One region of the Chryseobacterium sp. CS3K3.1 genome, then DNA from elsewhere that is predicted to be linked to it. Evidence: riboswitches for the same ligand, from Rfam matches in the RefSeq annotation. Region 1 holds a riboswitch; each other region holds the start of a gene.
What was found. Region 1 has a riboswitch for cobalamin ahead of AC5YGI_RS04530 (acyl-CoA thioesterase). Riboswitches for the same ligand answer to the same signal wherever they lie in the genome.
Positions count from the first base shown of each region.

Region 2: another riboswitch for cobalamin. It lies ahead of metE (5-methyltetrahydropteroyltriglutamate--homocysteine S-methyltransferase); the one in region 1 lies ahead of AC5YGI_RS04530 (acyl-CoA thioesterase).
Region 3: another riboswitch for cobalamin. It lies ahead of AC5YGI_RS05255 (TonB-dependent receptor plug domain-containing protein); the one in region 1 lies ahead of AC5YGI_RS04530 (acyl-CoA thioesterase).
Region 4: another riboswitch for cobalamin. It lies ahead of AC5YGI_RS00185 (TonB-dependent receptor plug domain-containing protein); the one in region 1 lies ahead of AC5YGI_RS04530 (acyl-CoA thioesterase).

Region 1 covers NZ_JCAKRV010000003.1:122,681-125,827, forward strand. The annotation lists gene AC5YGI_RS04520 (ATP-binding cassette domain-containing protein) at 1-302, shown strand, start outside; gene AC5YGI_RS04525 (hypothetical protein) at 333-1,133, shown strand; cobalamin riboswitch at 1,167-1,347, shown strand; gene AC5YGI_RS04530 (acyl-CoA thioesterase) at 1,464-1,847, shown strand; gene AC5YGI_RS04535 (HD domain-containing protein) at 1,905-2,495, opposite strand; gene AC5YGI_RS04540 (XAC2610-related protein) at 2,497-3,147, opposite strand, start outside.
Region 2 covers NZ_JCAKRV010000023.1:36,234-39,380, forward strand. The annotation lists gene metE (5-methyltetrahydropteroyltriglutamate--homocysteine S-methyltransferase) at 1-1,956, opposite strand, end outside; cobalamin riboswitch at 2,133-2,318, opposite strand; gene AC5YGI_RS18915 (Lrp/AsnC family transcriptional regulator) at 2,514-2,975, shown strand; gene AC5YGI_RS18920 (hypothetical protein) at 3,059-3,147, opposite strand, start outside.
Region 3 covers NZ_JCAKRV010000003.1:300,234-303,380, forward strand. The annotation lists gene AC5YGI_RS05255 (TonB-dependent receptor plug domain-containing protein) at 1-1,554, opposite strand, end outside; cobalamin riboswitch at 1,587-1,764, opposite strand; gene AC5YGI_RS05260 (T9SS type A sorting domain-containing protein) at 1,902-3,147, opposite strand, start outside.
Region 4 covers NZ_JCAKRV010000001.1:35,724-38,870, reverse strand. The annotation lists gene AC5YGI_RS00190 (transporter) at 1-941, shown strand, start outside; cobalamin riboswitch at 1,034-1,219, shown strand; gene AC5YGI_RS00185 (TonB-dependent receptor plug domain-containing protein) at 1,329-3,147, shown strand, end outside.

The DNA of each region.
Region 1 (3,147 bases):
AACCTAAAAATCTTTCCAGAGGTGAGCAGAGAGTCATTGAAGCTTTAATGATCATTTATTCTGAAGCTGATTTTGTTTTACTGGACGAACCTTTCCATAGCCTTTCTCCGAAAATTTCTGCAGCATTGAAAGCTGCAATCATTGAACAGTCTGCGTATAAGGGATTCATTATTTCTGATCATAATTATCAGGAAGTTCTTGATATTTCACACCAAATATTTCTTCTGTGTGAAGGCTATCTGAAACAAATACAAGATTTAAAAGAACTGCAACGGTATAATTATCTTCCGAAAAGCATTTAATTTATATATTTGAGGGATCAAAAAATTTTCATGATGACTTTCATAAATAAAGCATTCTATTTATCCGCATTCAGTATTTTATCTATTGCTTTTGTAAAAGGGCAGACTAAAGTTCCTTTTGGAGTGGTAAAAGCTGAAGAAGGATATGCCAACGTACGCGTACATAAAGACGATTATCGAAAAATTGTAGACAAGATCCGTATGCGTAAAGGCGATGTATTCGTTTATGTAAAGCCAGCTCCCGGAGAAACGGAATGGATATGGATTAAATATCCCGAGAAACAGGATGACGACAAACCTTTTGTGCGTTATGAAACTCTTGATAAAGAAGGAATGGTGAATAAAGGACGTATTGCCTATGTAGACCAGCTTCCCGCCTATACTCCATCCAGATCCAAAAACGGAAGATCCCTTATTTTCACAGACAATTCTGATCCTAAGATTCCTACTGCCCAAAGAAGCAAAGTGGTGATTGATATTTATCCGTCTAATGCAGGATACCGCAAAAAGGAAAAAGATGCAGATGGAAAAATTCTTACGATTGATAAAGTAAAACCATGGGGAATTGGAAATGATCTTCCTGAAGGAATGACCGAAATCAAATCCATCAGAGTGCAGCAGCCCGGAAGAGGTTCTGTTTTTGTAAGGGAAGCCATCAAAAACATGTTCCAGCCTACCATGGATTTTGAGAACATCGGGGTAACTTCTCTCGACAATGATAATATTTTCCTTTATATGATCAATGGTTCAGGAGAAAACAGATATACAACACTCTGGACAATTAAGAAGGGAAGAGTAATCAGCCAGATTATTTATCATAATCCGGAATAAATTCATTATTTTTGCATTCGAAAAGTTTTACGCTTATTCATCACAGAAATTGGTTCTGCATCACTGCAGATTAAAAGGGAACCGTGTGAAAATCACGGACTGTCGCGCAACTGTAAAGTAACTGAAGTCTTTATCAAAGATCCACTGTGCGAGGCATGGGAAGGAGATAAATGATGTTACAAGTCAGGAGACCTGCCTTTTTCTTAAACATGTAACTTTCGCGATTTGAAGTTGTATTGATCTGATGGATTGTTTCAGGAGTTCTATAAGTTCCTGTCATTATTCTGTTGTTTTAGTATCCTTTCATTTCGCTTTAATTAATAATGATATATGACTACAGAAGAAAGAATTGAAGCATCCGAAACCAGAATCTTTAAAGCGGTTTTCCCTAACACAACCAATCATTACGATACCCTTTTTGGAGGTACTGCGATGCAGCTGATGGATGAAGTAGCTTTTATCACCGCAACCCGTTTTGCCAGAAAAAGAGTGGTAACCGTGAGCAGTGATAAAATCGATTTCAAAAAACCTATTCCTGCCGGAACTATTGTGGAACTGATAGGGAAAGTTTCCTACGTGGGAAAAACCAGTATGAAGGTGAATGTTGAAATTTACACGGAGCAGATGTACTCCTATGAAAGAGAAAAAGCTATTGTAGGTGATTTTACTTTTGTAGCCATCGACGAATTCAAGAAACCAATCCAGATACTATAAATAATAAAGCTTCGGGCTGCCTTTGGCCGCCCGAAGCTTTAAATATTTTCATTGACATTATTTCAATACCTTTTCTGTTTCCAGACTTCTGTTCAGTAAAAGCTCAAAAGCCTCTCCCATTTCGTCCGATGCTCTGCTGATTGCATTTTCAAGCATATTCCGGATCTGTCTTTCCGTCACTCCGGCTTCTGTCCAGCTCTTTCCTGTAGTATGGGAATTTAAAATAAACGGCATAATTCTATCGATTCCACAAGCAAAAATAGCATCCGGAGTTTTCTCTTCTTCAAACTCCAGCCACAGGTTAAAAAATTCTGTACGTAAAGGCTCATCCAGAATTCCAAAGATCTTTTGGGCTGAAGCTTTCTCTCTTTCAAACTTTCCGACCATAGCTTTTTCATCAAAAATAAAAGTGTCTCCGGCTTCTATTTCCACAAGATCATGAATGGAAAGCATTCTTATCACCCTTAACAAATCAATATCAGCCCGGTTTTTAGCATATGGATAAAGGATCTGGGCAAGAATAATGATCTGCCAGGAATGTTCAGCCGTATTCTCTCTCCGGGAATCGTCTGCATTATAATTTCTTCGTTGTACATTTTTAAGCGCATCTACTGCCAGAATAAAATCTATCTCTTTCTGAATTTTCATCTTACTTTTTATTTCTGTTATATTGATCTGCCGGATATACCTTTGTTCTGGTAATCCATTTATTATTGATCTTTTCTTTCGTTATGACCTTTACCTGATCCTCATTGGTCATATCTTCCTCTTTTTCCAGCACTCTATCCAGTCCTTTGTTCGGAATAACGGCATATTCTGTTGTAAAAATCCTGCAACAACCGGACTTACCGTAGGAAATAAGACGCTTCCGTTTAGCATCTGTTTCAAAAAAATCAAAACCGTTTGAGCCAAGGTCTGTAAGTTCTTCACTTTTTACAAATGCCATTTTTGTAGCATTGAATACATAAACATCATAAGAAGCCGAACTGTAATTTCCCATATTTCCGTTTCTTATTGCTACATCTTCGGTACCGTCAAAATTAAAATCATCTACAATTACACTACGCTGATCCTTTGAAAGCGGAATCAATTTCCCGCGAACCGGTTTTTGGCCTTGTTCCGCATATACAACAAGATCATCAGAAACAAAAGTCTGTACTTTGCTGTTTTTATGGTCAAACAGTTCCACCGTTCCTTTTCCTCCACATCGGTCATCGTAACAGTTTTCGGTCTGAATGACTGCATCATAGTTCTTTGATACATTTTTAATTTCAAACTGATACTGCCCGAAACAGAGCGG
Region 2 (3,147 bases), on a different contig from region 1:
ATGCGTATGGATCTGGGTAGCATCTTCTACTCCGCTTGCTGAAATTCTGAAAGCTTCTACGGCCCATTTCAAATAGTTCTGCCAGTCTGCTTTTCTTAATGGAAGACCTTCTCTTATGGCAGGCTCATCAATCTGAATAATTCTGATTCCTGCTTTTTCCAGGTCCACCACTTCATCACGAATTGCCAAGGCAATCTGCTTACAAGTTTCTGAACGAGGCTGATCATCACGTACAAAAGACCACTGTAAAATGGTAACCGGACCTGTTAACATTCCTTTTACCCATTTTTCAGTCTGAGATTGGGCATATTGAGACCAGTACACCGTCATCGGAGTTGGGCGGGAAACGTCACCGAAGATCACAGGTGGTTTTACACAACGGCTTCCGTAGCTTTGTACCCAACCGTTTTGGGTGAATACAAATCCTTCCAGCTGTTCTCCGAAGTATTCCACCATATCGTTACGCTCAAATTCTCCGTGAACCAATACATCAATTCCGATGTCTTCCTGCCAGCGGATTGTTCTTTGCGTTTCCTCTTTCAGTAAAATATCATATTGTTCTGCTGTCAGTTCTCCTTTTTTGAATTTGGCTCTCCAGCTTCTCACTTCTGCGGTTTGCGGGAATGATCCGATCGTAGTGGTGGGGAACAAAGGAAGCTGCAATACTTCCTGTTGCTCTTTTTTACGGATTTTGAAGGTGTTTGTTCTCTGAGCATCTTTTTCTGTAACAGCATTGGCTCTTTGTTTTACCTGATCATTATGGATAAGAGAAGAAGTTCTTCTACTCTCAATTGCTTTTTTATTTTCTTCAAATGCTTCAAAAATCTGTTCATTTTCCGTTCCGGAAGCCAGTTCTTTAAGAGTTACTACTTCTTTTACTTTTTGTTTAGCAAAAGCCAGCCAGTTCTTAATTTCCGGGTTAAGATTGGTTTCAAAATCCAGGTCACAGGGTGAATGAAGCAATGAGCATGATGGTGCAATGAAAATTCTTTCAGATCCTAATTTTTCAACCGCTTTACTGATGAAAGACAACGACTTTTCATAATCATTTTTCCAGATATTTCTACCGTCAACCAGTCCTAATGAAAGGTTTAAACTGTCCGGAATAACATTCAGAATATCATCCAGCTGCTCAGGATTTCTAACCAGATCAACATGCAATGTATTGACAGGAAGTGAAACGGCAAGTGAAGTATTGTCTTTTAATCCGTCAAAATAGGAAGCCACAATAAATTTCAGTTTCGGGAAACGTTTTCTGATTTCGGCATACACATAACGGTAAGTTTCTTTGGCTTTCTCTGTTAAATCCAATGCCAGGAAAGGTTCATCAAACTGAATCCATTCTGCACCCTGCTCCTGAAGTTTGGTTAAAATCTCTATATAAACAGGAAGAAGATTTCCGGCCAGATCCAGTTTATCAAACCCTTCTTCTTTTTCTTTTCCTAATAACAGATAAGAAACCAGCCCGATAATAACCGGTTTCGCATTGATTCCAGCTTGTTTTGCTCCTGCAAATTCATTGAAAATTTTGTCTGAGCTCAGCTTAAACTGTTGATTTTTATAAAATTCCGGAACGATGTAATGATAGTTGGTATCGAACCATTTGGTCATTTCCATGGCAGTGATATCCAAGCCGTCCTTCTGATAGCCTCTTGCCATCGCAAAATAAAGATCCAGCTCAGTATTGTTTTTTTTAAGCACCACTTCATGGTACCGTGTTGGAATGGCACCTACGACAAGACTCATATCCAATACCTGATCATAATATGAAAAATCATTACATGGGATAAGATCTATTCCTGCTTCTTTCTGAATATTCCAGTTTTGACTGCAGAGAGTTCTTCCGGTATTCAGAAGTTCTTCCAAAAGGATTTTACCTGACCAGTACTGCTCGCAGGCTTTTTTGAGTTCTCTTTTGCTACCAATACGCGGATAGCCAAGAATGTGAGTTTGCATTTTTTTAAACTTTTTAATTAAACTTATTGGGAAGTCCTTTACAATGCTTCGTTATGTTTTGCGGAAAAAGTTTCAGGAAAATAGTGACATAGCAGACAGCGTAATTTCCTTTAAAAAAGAAAATACCCGAATCCGATATATCATCTGTATGACCCAAAGCTTCAGCCCGCGAAAGCATTGTCAATTCAGTAAAGGCAGGTCTCCTGACTTGTAACAGTTTCCGTCATCCTTCCCGCTTTTGGCAGTGGATCTGCAAGGACAGAAACTTTTGGTGGGTTACTTACAGTTGCGCGACAGTTCGTGATTTGCACACGATTCCCTATTAATCTACCTTAAGTAAAACCTTTCCTGTTTGATGAAGTATCTGTAAAGAACTGTACTTTTACCTTTAACAAAGGTTATCAGTAAAAGTTTTTAATTTTGTGTAAAATTAGTAATACAGAATAAAACCACAACTGGAAACAAATAATTAAGCAAATTAAACTTCAGGAATTAAAAATAAAAGCATATAATTCTTTATATTTGACTGTTTTAATCATTTAAAAGAATAATATTCTGTGGAACAACTCGATGATAAGGATGTACAGCTGCTCAGGCTCCTCCAGAAAAACGCTAAACTTACCGTTAAAGAGCTCGCTAAAGAAGTGAACCTTTCTACTTCACCGGTTTTCGAAAGGGTCAAAAGGCTTGAACAGGAAGGTTTTGTTAAAAGATATGCGGCAGTTCTTGATGCTGAAAAACTGAACCGTGGATTTACGGTGTTCTGCCAGATCAAACTTAAAATCCACGACCGGTCCGTGGGGTATGATTTTGTAAAAGAAATTTTAGAAATTGAAGAAGTTGCGGAATGTTACAATATTTCCGGAGATTTTGATTTCCTTCTGAAAGTGCAGGTGCGGGATATGAAACATTATCAGGATTTTGTATTCAATAAGCTTGGATCTGTGGATTCCATAGGGAGTACCCACAGTACGTTTGTGATGGCTGAGGTAAAGAATAACCATGGGCTGACGATATAGATTTCTTTTAAAGTTAACGCCGTCTGAGGATAAAAAAATCCGTCAATAATGACGGATAGTATAATTATTTTGTTTTTTAGTACTTAATTGGCAGCCGGATCCGTAAGTTCTGTTGTTAAACCTATTGATTTTAACAGGTTCTTACTGTCGAAAAGCAATGTTGTATAATGTT
Region 3 (3,147 bases), 180 kb from region 1:
GTGCATGGGAACGTAAGGTCTCTGCATCTTCGTTTCTTTATCGATAGCTTTTGCATAATAATATGCTGCATTGGCTCTGAATTTATGATTTCCCCACTGCTTGCTGAAAGACAACTGAGATTCCAGCCCGTAAGATTCGGATTTATTGACATTGTATGCCTGCCAGTATCCCATAGCCGTTGGAAGCCATACAATAAGATCTGTGATGTTCATATAATAGGGAGACAGAGTAAGTTTGAAATCTCCCGCTTTGAACTCATTGGTCATATCCACCTGAGTAGAGGTTTCCGGTCTCAGATCTTTATTTCCTCCCGGTTCATAATAAATATCATTAAATGAAGGATATCTGAAGTTTTTGGATACGTTAATACTCAGATCATACCATTTTGCGGCGTTCCATTTTCCGGAGAATGAATACATAAAGGGAGACTTTACATCTTCTACAAAATCTTTTTTGAATCCTCCTTCAAAACGCAGGTCTTTTGTTGCAAAATACCGCAATAATCCCGAAACAGAACCTATATTCCTGCTGACATTGGATATTCCGCTCTCGTACCCTTCTCCTTTATTAATCTGAAATTCTCCGATGATATTAAAATTCCATTTTGAGTTCAGGAAATAATTAAAATCATTTTTAAAGATATAATTTTTCCCGGTTCCTCCACTGGATTTAGGCTGGTTTAACGAACCGAAATACTGAAAATTCTCTTCCGTGTAGGCTGTTTTAAGGGAATTGCTGAACTTCGCTTTGTTCCAGTCCCAAGAAAGAAGACTTCTTACACTTTGAGTTGTATATTTTGTTTTTGTTCCCGTTTCCTCATACACGGGATAATGCTGTGAAGAATCAAAAAACTGGCTTTGCCACGAAACCTTATGATCGTTTGTAATTTTATAGGATGCTCCTACATTGAATGTCGTATTGTAATAATTCCCGTTTCTGTTGATATAATTCAGATCGCTTACCTTATAATCATTTTCACTTACGGAATAATTTCCGGAGGCTTTAAAACTGAACTTATCATTGCTGTAAGACCCTTTCACAAAATTATTATAGGTATTAAAGGAAGCCACTTCAGAAAATAAAGAACCATGGAAACCTTTATTAAAATCAAGGGTGTTATTCAGGTGAATACTTCCCCCGATGGCACCACTTCCGTACACCACGCTTCCTCCACCCGCTTTGATACCGATCTGATCATAGCCGAACAAAGCAATATTATTGATATCTCCCTGCCCTAAAAAATTAGAATTGATATTAATTCCGTTCCACACGAATGCAGTCTGCTGGGCGGTAGTTCCTCTGAAAGAAGGTGAAGACACAGCTCCACGGCCATTTTCTTTAATAAAAACCTGCGACTGAAACCTCAGAAGCTCCGAAAGATTACTGGAATTTTTTTCAGCATCTTCTGCTGTAATTGTTTTTACGGGATGAAAAAGTTTCACCCTGTTCATCTGGTTGTCGAAGACATAAATAGTGTCAATCGTTTTCTCTTGTCCAAAAAGAAAACACCCATAAGATGAAAAAAGCAGTACTAAAGATCTTTTTATATCCATACTTTTTTACTTTTCCTCCGAAAGCAATATGTTTTTTAATTATAATCCTGGCAGGTCTCCTGACTTTCGCATTCTGCTCCTTCCCGTTTTTACACAGTGGCGTTTTGCAGAAACTTGTGTTGCGATTTACAGTTGCGGGGACAGTCCGGGAGTTACACCCGATTCCCTTTTCATTCCAAAATACTGGAAACCAAAATTTTTGCAAAGATAGTTTTTTATATGTATTCGCCAAAAATCAGACTTTTCTATACAAAACATGCTATCCTTTTGTTATATACACAAAAAAGAACGGCCGCTTTCAATACTGAAAACAGCCATTCATCCCACTACTTTACTATTTATATATGTTACTTTTTAATAAATTTATAAGGCTCCTGTTGTACTCCTTTTACTGAATATTGTAAAATATAATCTCCTTTTGACAGGGATGAAACATCAATCTGTCCTTCTACAGTATCCAATGATTTTACCTTTTGTCCAACCATATTATAAATTTCTGCTTTCTCTATTTTTCCTTTCCCTTTAAAATACAGGATGTCAGCCACTGGATTAGGATAGATACCTGCATTGTTTTTCTCTTTCACAGCATCACTCACCGATAAAAATTCAGAAGTATCGAGGTAAAAAGCAATCATCTGCCCTGAAGCATTCGTCCCTGACCCGGCAATTTTCTTTCCGTCCTGTGAAATCGCAAGAGGAAGTCCCATTGTTACTCCATTAGTGGCAATTCCTAAAGAAGCCGCATAATCATTCAGGTTTATCCTTCCGGCGGCAGAGGTCCAGATAAAGCCTTCTCCTGACATGGGAGGAGCCCCAAATGCTCTGTAATACCCGATCACTTTTTTCCCATCAGCAGAAATCCCGGTGGCACCTCCTTTGAAGCTGAAAGAAGCATTAGGATGCGTTATATAAGTAAGTCCGCTCACAGCATTCCAGACATAAGGATTAGGATTTGCCGAACCTATTATTGTATTTCCGTCTGCAGAAATTCCTCCTGCTTCTCCTACATGATTCCCATTATTATCTGTAATAAAACTTTCCACTCCATCCTGCCATTTTGCTCCGCTTCTCGTTCCGGTTGATTCATCCTGCCAGCCTACAATCACTGTTCCTGCTGCATTGATTGCATTTGCTCTGGAGCTGCGTCCGGGAACTATACTTCCCAGATCTACGACGCCGTTTACTTCGTCCCATTTCACAGCATGTGCGTTCGCAGCAGTAAGGAATCCCAGGCCTACAATAGTATTTCCATCGGTTGACATTCCCCAGGTAGAGCTTACGCTGCCATCCCATCCTGTAGGTACAAGCCCGCCTCTGTTTACCCATGTGGCCGTAGCAACATCATAAGTAGATATTTCATTGAATCCTGTTGCGGCATTGGTAACGGAGGATGATATTTTGGTCCCGTCATTCGAAACAATGGTTCTGCCTGCAGCCGGATACCCGTTTGTTATAGAACCTATCTGTACAAGTCCTCCTGCAGCATTCCATTTATATATACTTCCTGCACTGGTGTGCAGGCTTACGACTCCATTATCCGATACTGCGCCTACATTATAATTTCCCAGGCCTATTACAGTAAGCTGTGCTTCT
Region 4 (3,147 bases), on a different contig from region 1:
AGATTATAGTGATAGTAAGTTTGATCCTGTTTAATCAGTATCAGGCGAAAACGATTAGAGACAGTGCGTATATTGCTCCCGAAACCTTTAGCAGATTCGATTTTGATGATGATTGTGATGCCTGTGGTTGTGCAGCAGGAAACGGATCTTCCGGTTTTGAATCTTTACTGAATCCGCAGTTTATCGGGATCAAATACTTTGCGCAGCATTATAAAGCGAAAGAGAACTTATTTGTAAAAGATCTTACCCAGGATCAGTATTTCAATACGCTGCAACTTTGGGGGAAAGTTCCACTGACTAAAAAACTGAGTGTTTATGCGAGCCTTCCATTCCATTTTCATGAAAAGAAAACCATGCAGGGAGATATCAGAATCAATGGAATAGGAGATTTAAACCTGATGGGAATTTACCAGCTGATGAGCTCTAAAGATAATTTCCATCATCTGAGCGGAGGTTTGGGTGTGAAAATTCCTCTCGGGAAGTTTGATGAAAAAGGGGCATCCGGTGTCAACCCAAGCTTTCAGCTGGGAACTGGCAGCTGGGATTATCAGGCGGCTTTGAATTATAAGTTTCAGAAAAATAAAGTAGCCGTACTGGTGAATACAGATTACACCATTAAAACAGAGAACAGGAAAAATTACCGTTTTGGAAACCAATGGAATTATGCAGCAACAGGTTTTTATCAGGTTGCAGGAAATGAAAAATCTATATTCTCTGTAAAAACTGGAGTTCAGGGAGAAGTTTATGCTCAGAATAAACAGTTTGATGAAGCATTGCCGAACACTGCAGGAAGTGCCTTGTATGGAAAATTAGGTTTTGAAGCCTCTTATAAAAAGCTGAGCCTGGGAAGTGAAGTCATGCTTCCCATGTACACGCGCCTGGCGGGAGGAGATATTGAAGCTCAATCAAGATTCAGTATTTTTCTGAATATTGGAATTTAAAAGGAAACCCTTGTTGAAATCATGTTAAAGCTCCTTCGGGAGCTTTAATTGTTTATAAATCATGATTTTAGTTGGGGATTAGGAATAATTATTTATCTTTGCCGGAATTTGGTGAGCCGTAAAAAGCTCTTAAAAGGGAATCCGGTGAAAATCCGGAACAGACCCGCTGCTGTAAGCTCCGCACCAAAGTTTTTGAAGAATATATCCACTGTTTTTTTAATGGGAAGGATTTCAAAAATGGAGTAAGTCAGAAGACCTGCCAGACAATAATCGTTTGACGCTTTCGTGGAATAAAGCTTAGGACATCAATGATTGTGTGCAGTGACAGCTGTGCTTTGTCGTTGTATTCTTATACCCATTAGCGTCTTCATTACCCTAAATGAGCTAATGGCGGCAAAACTAACTACTTCTGCAATTCAAAAAGCTGTTTTCACAATATTGGTGATCACATCTCAACTTTTGTTTTCCCAAACCAAGAAAAAAGATAGTCTTCAGGAAGAGACGATTAAAGGGATCAATCTTTACAAAAAGAATTTTAAAGAAATTATTCCTGCACAAATCCTGCAGGGTGAGCAGCTGGAGAGGCTTAACAGTCATTCTGTCGCAGATGCGTTGCGGTATTTTTCAGGAGTTCAGATTAAAGATTATGGAGGATTGGGTGGTTTGAAAACCATCAACATCCGAAGTATGGGAAGCCAGCATGTAGGTGTGTTTTATGATGGAATTCAATTAGGAAATGCCCAAAACGGGCTGGTGGATCTTGGACGATATTCTTTAGACGATCTGGAAGAAATATCATTGTACAACGGACAGAAAAGTGAGATTTTTCAACCTGCAAAAGACTTCGGTTCTTCAGGATCTATTTATTTACAGCCTAAAACACCCGTATTTAAAGGAAATAGAAAAACCAATTTGGTGATAAGGGCAAAAAGTGCATCTATTGATCTCTTTAATCCTTCATTCCGATTGGAACAGAAGATATCAGACAGAGTTTCTGCCAGCTTCAGCGGAGAATTTATGCAGAGTGACGGAATTTACAGGTTCCGGTACGCGAAGAAATATCCTGATGGGCAGCAGGCGTACGATACCATCGCTAAAAGACAGGACTCAGATATCAAAGCAAAACGGTTTGAAACTTCTCTCAACGGAACTTTAAATAACGGAAGCTGGAATATCAGAGGGTATGGTTATATTTCAGATCGTGGAATGCCGGCTCCCATTGTGAATGGCCGTTTTGGTGGAAGAGGAGCCAGACTTTCAGATGAAAATTATTTCGTACAGGCCAATCTGAGAAAAAAACTGTTCCCGAAATTTGAAACACAGCTGAAAGCAAAATTTGCCTACGATTATACCCATTTTATGGATACGGTTCGTTCGCAGTCTATTATTTATACTGATAATACTTATATCCAGCAGGAGCTTTATCTTTCCTCATCCAATATTTACTCAATCACTCCCAATTGGGATGTCAGTCTGAGTGGAGATTTTCAGTACAATAATCTGGATGCCAATCTGGATAATTTTTCTTATCCTATCCGTTACACTACCTTGGTAGCATTGGCAACGACCTATCAGTGGAACAGATTCAAAATTTTGGGAAGCCTTTTAGGAACTTTTACTTTTGAAGAAGTAAGAAAAAACAAAAGACCGGGAGATGCCAGAGAGTGGACGCCTGCTGTTTTTATGAGCTATCAGCCGGAAAAAATTCCAGAGCTTACTCTAAGGGCTTTCTATAAAAGAATTTTCAGACTTCCAACCTTTAATGATCTGTATTATACCAATATCGGAAATACTTACCTGAAACCTGAATTTACCCATCAGTATGATGTAGGATTTACCTATCAGAAGAATTATACCAACCGTCTCTTTAAGACCTTTTATGCTAAAGTAGATGGTTACTACAACAAAGTACAGGATAAAATTGTAGCGGCCCCTAACGGAAGCATGTTCCGCTGGCTGATGATGAACCTGGGAATGGTTGAAATCATTGGTGCAGATGTGAATGTGCAGACAGAACTTCAATTGGGAAAAGTTACTCTTAGACCGTTGCTGTCCTACACTTATCAAAGTGCAAGAGACATGAGTGATCCTGAAGATACTTTTTACCGCAATCAGATTCCTTATACACCATGGCACAGTGGATCTTTCAGTCTGATGGCGGATTATAAAGACTGGAGTTTCAATTACAGTGCGATGTATGTAGGAG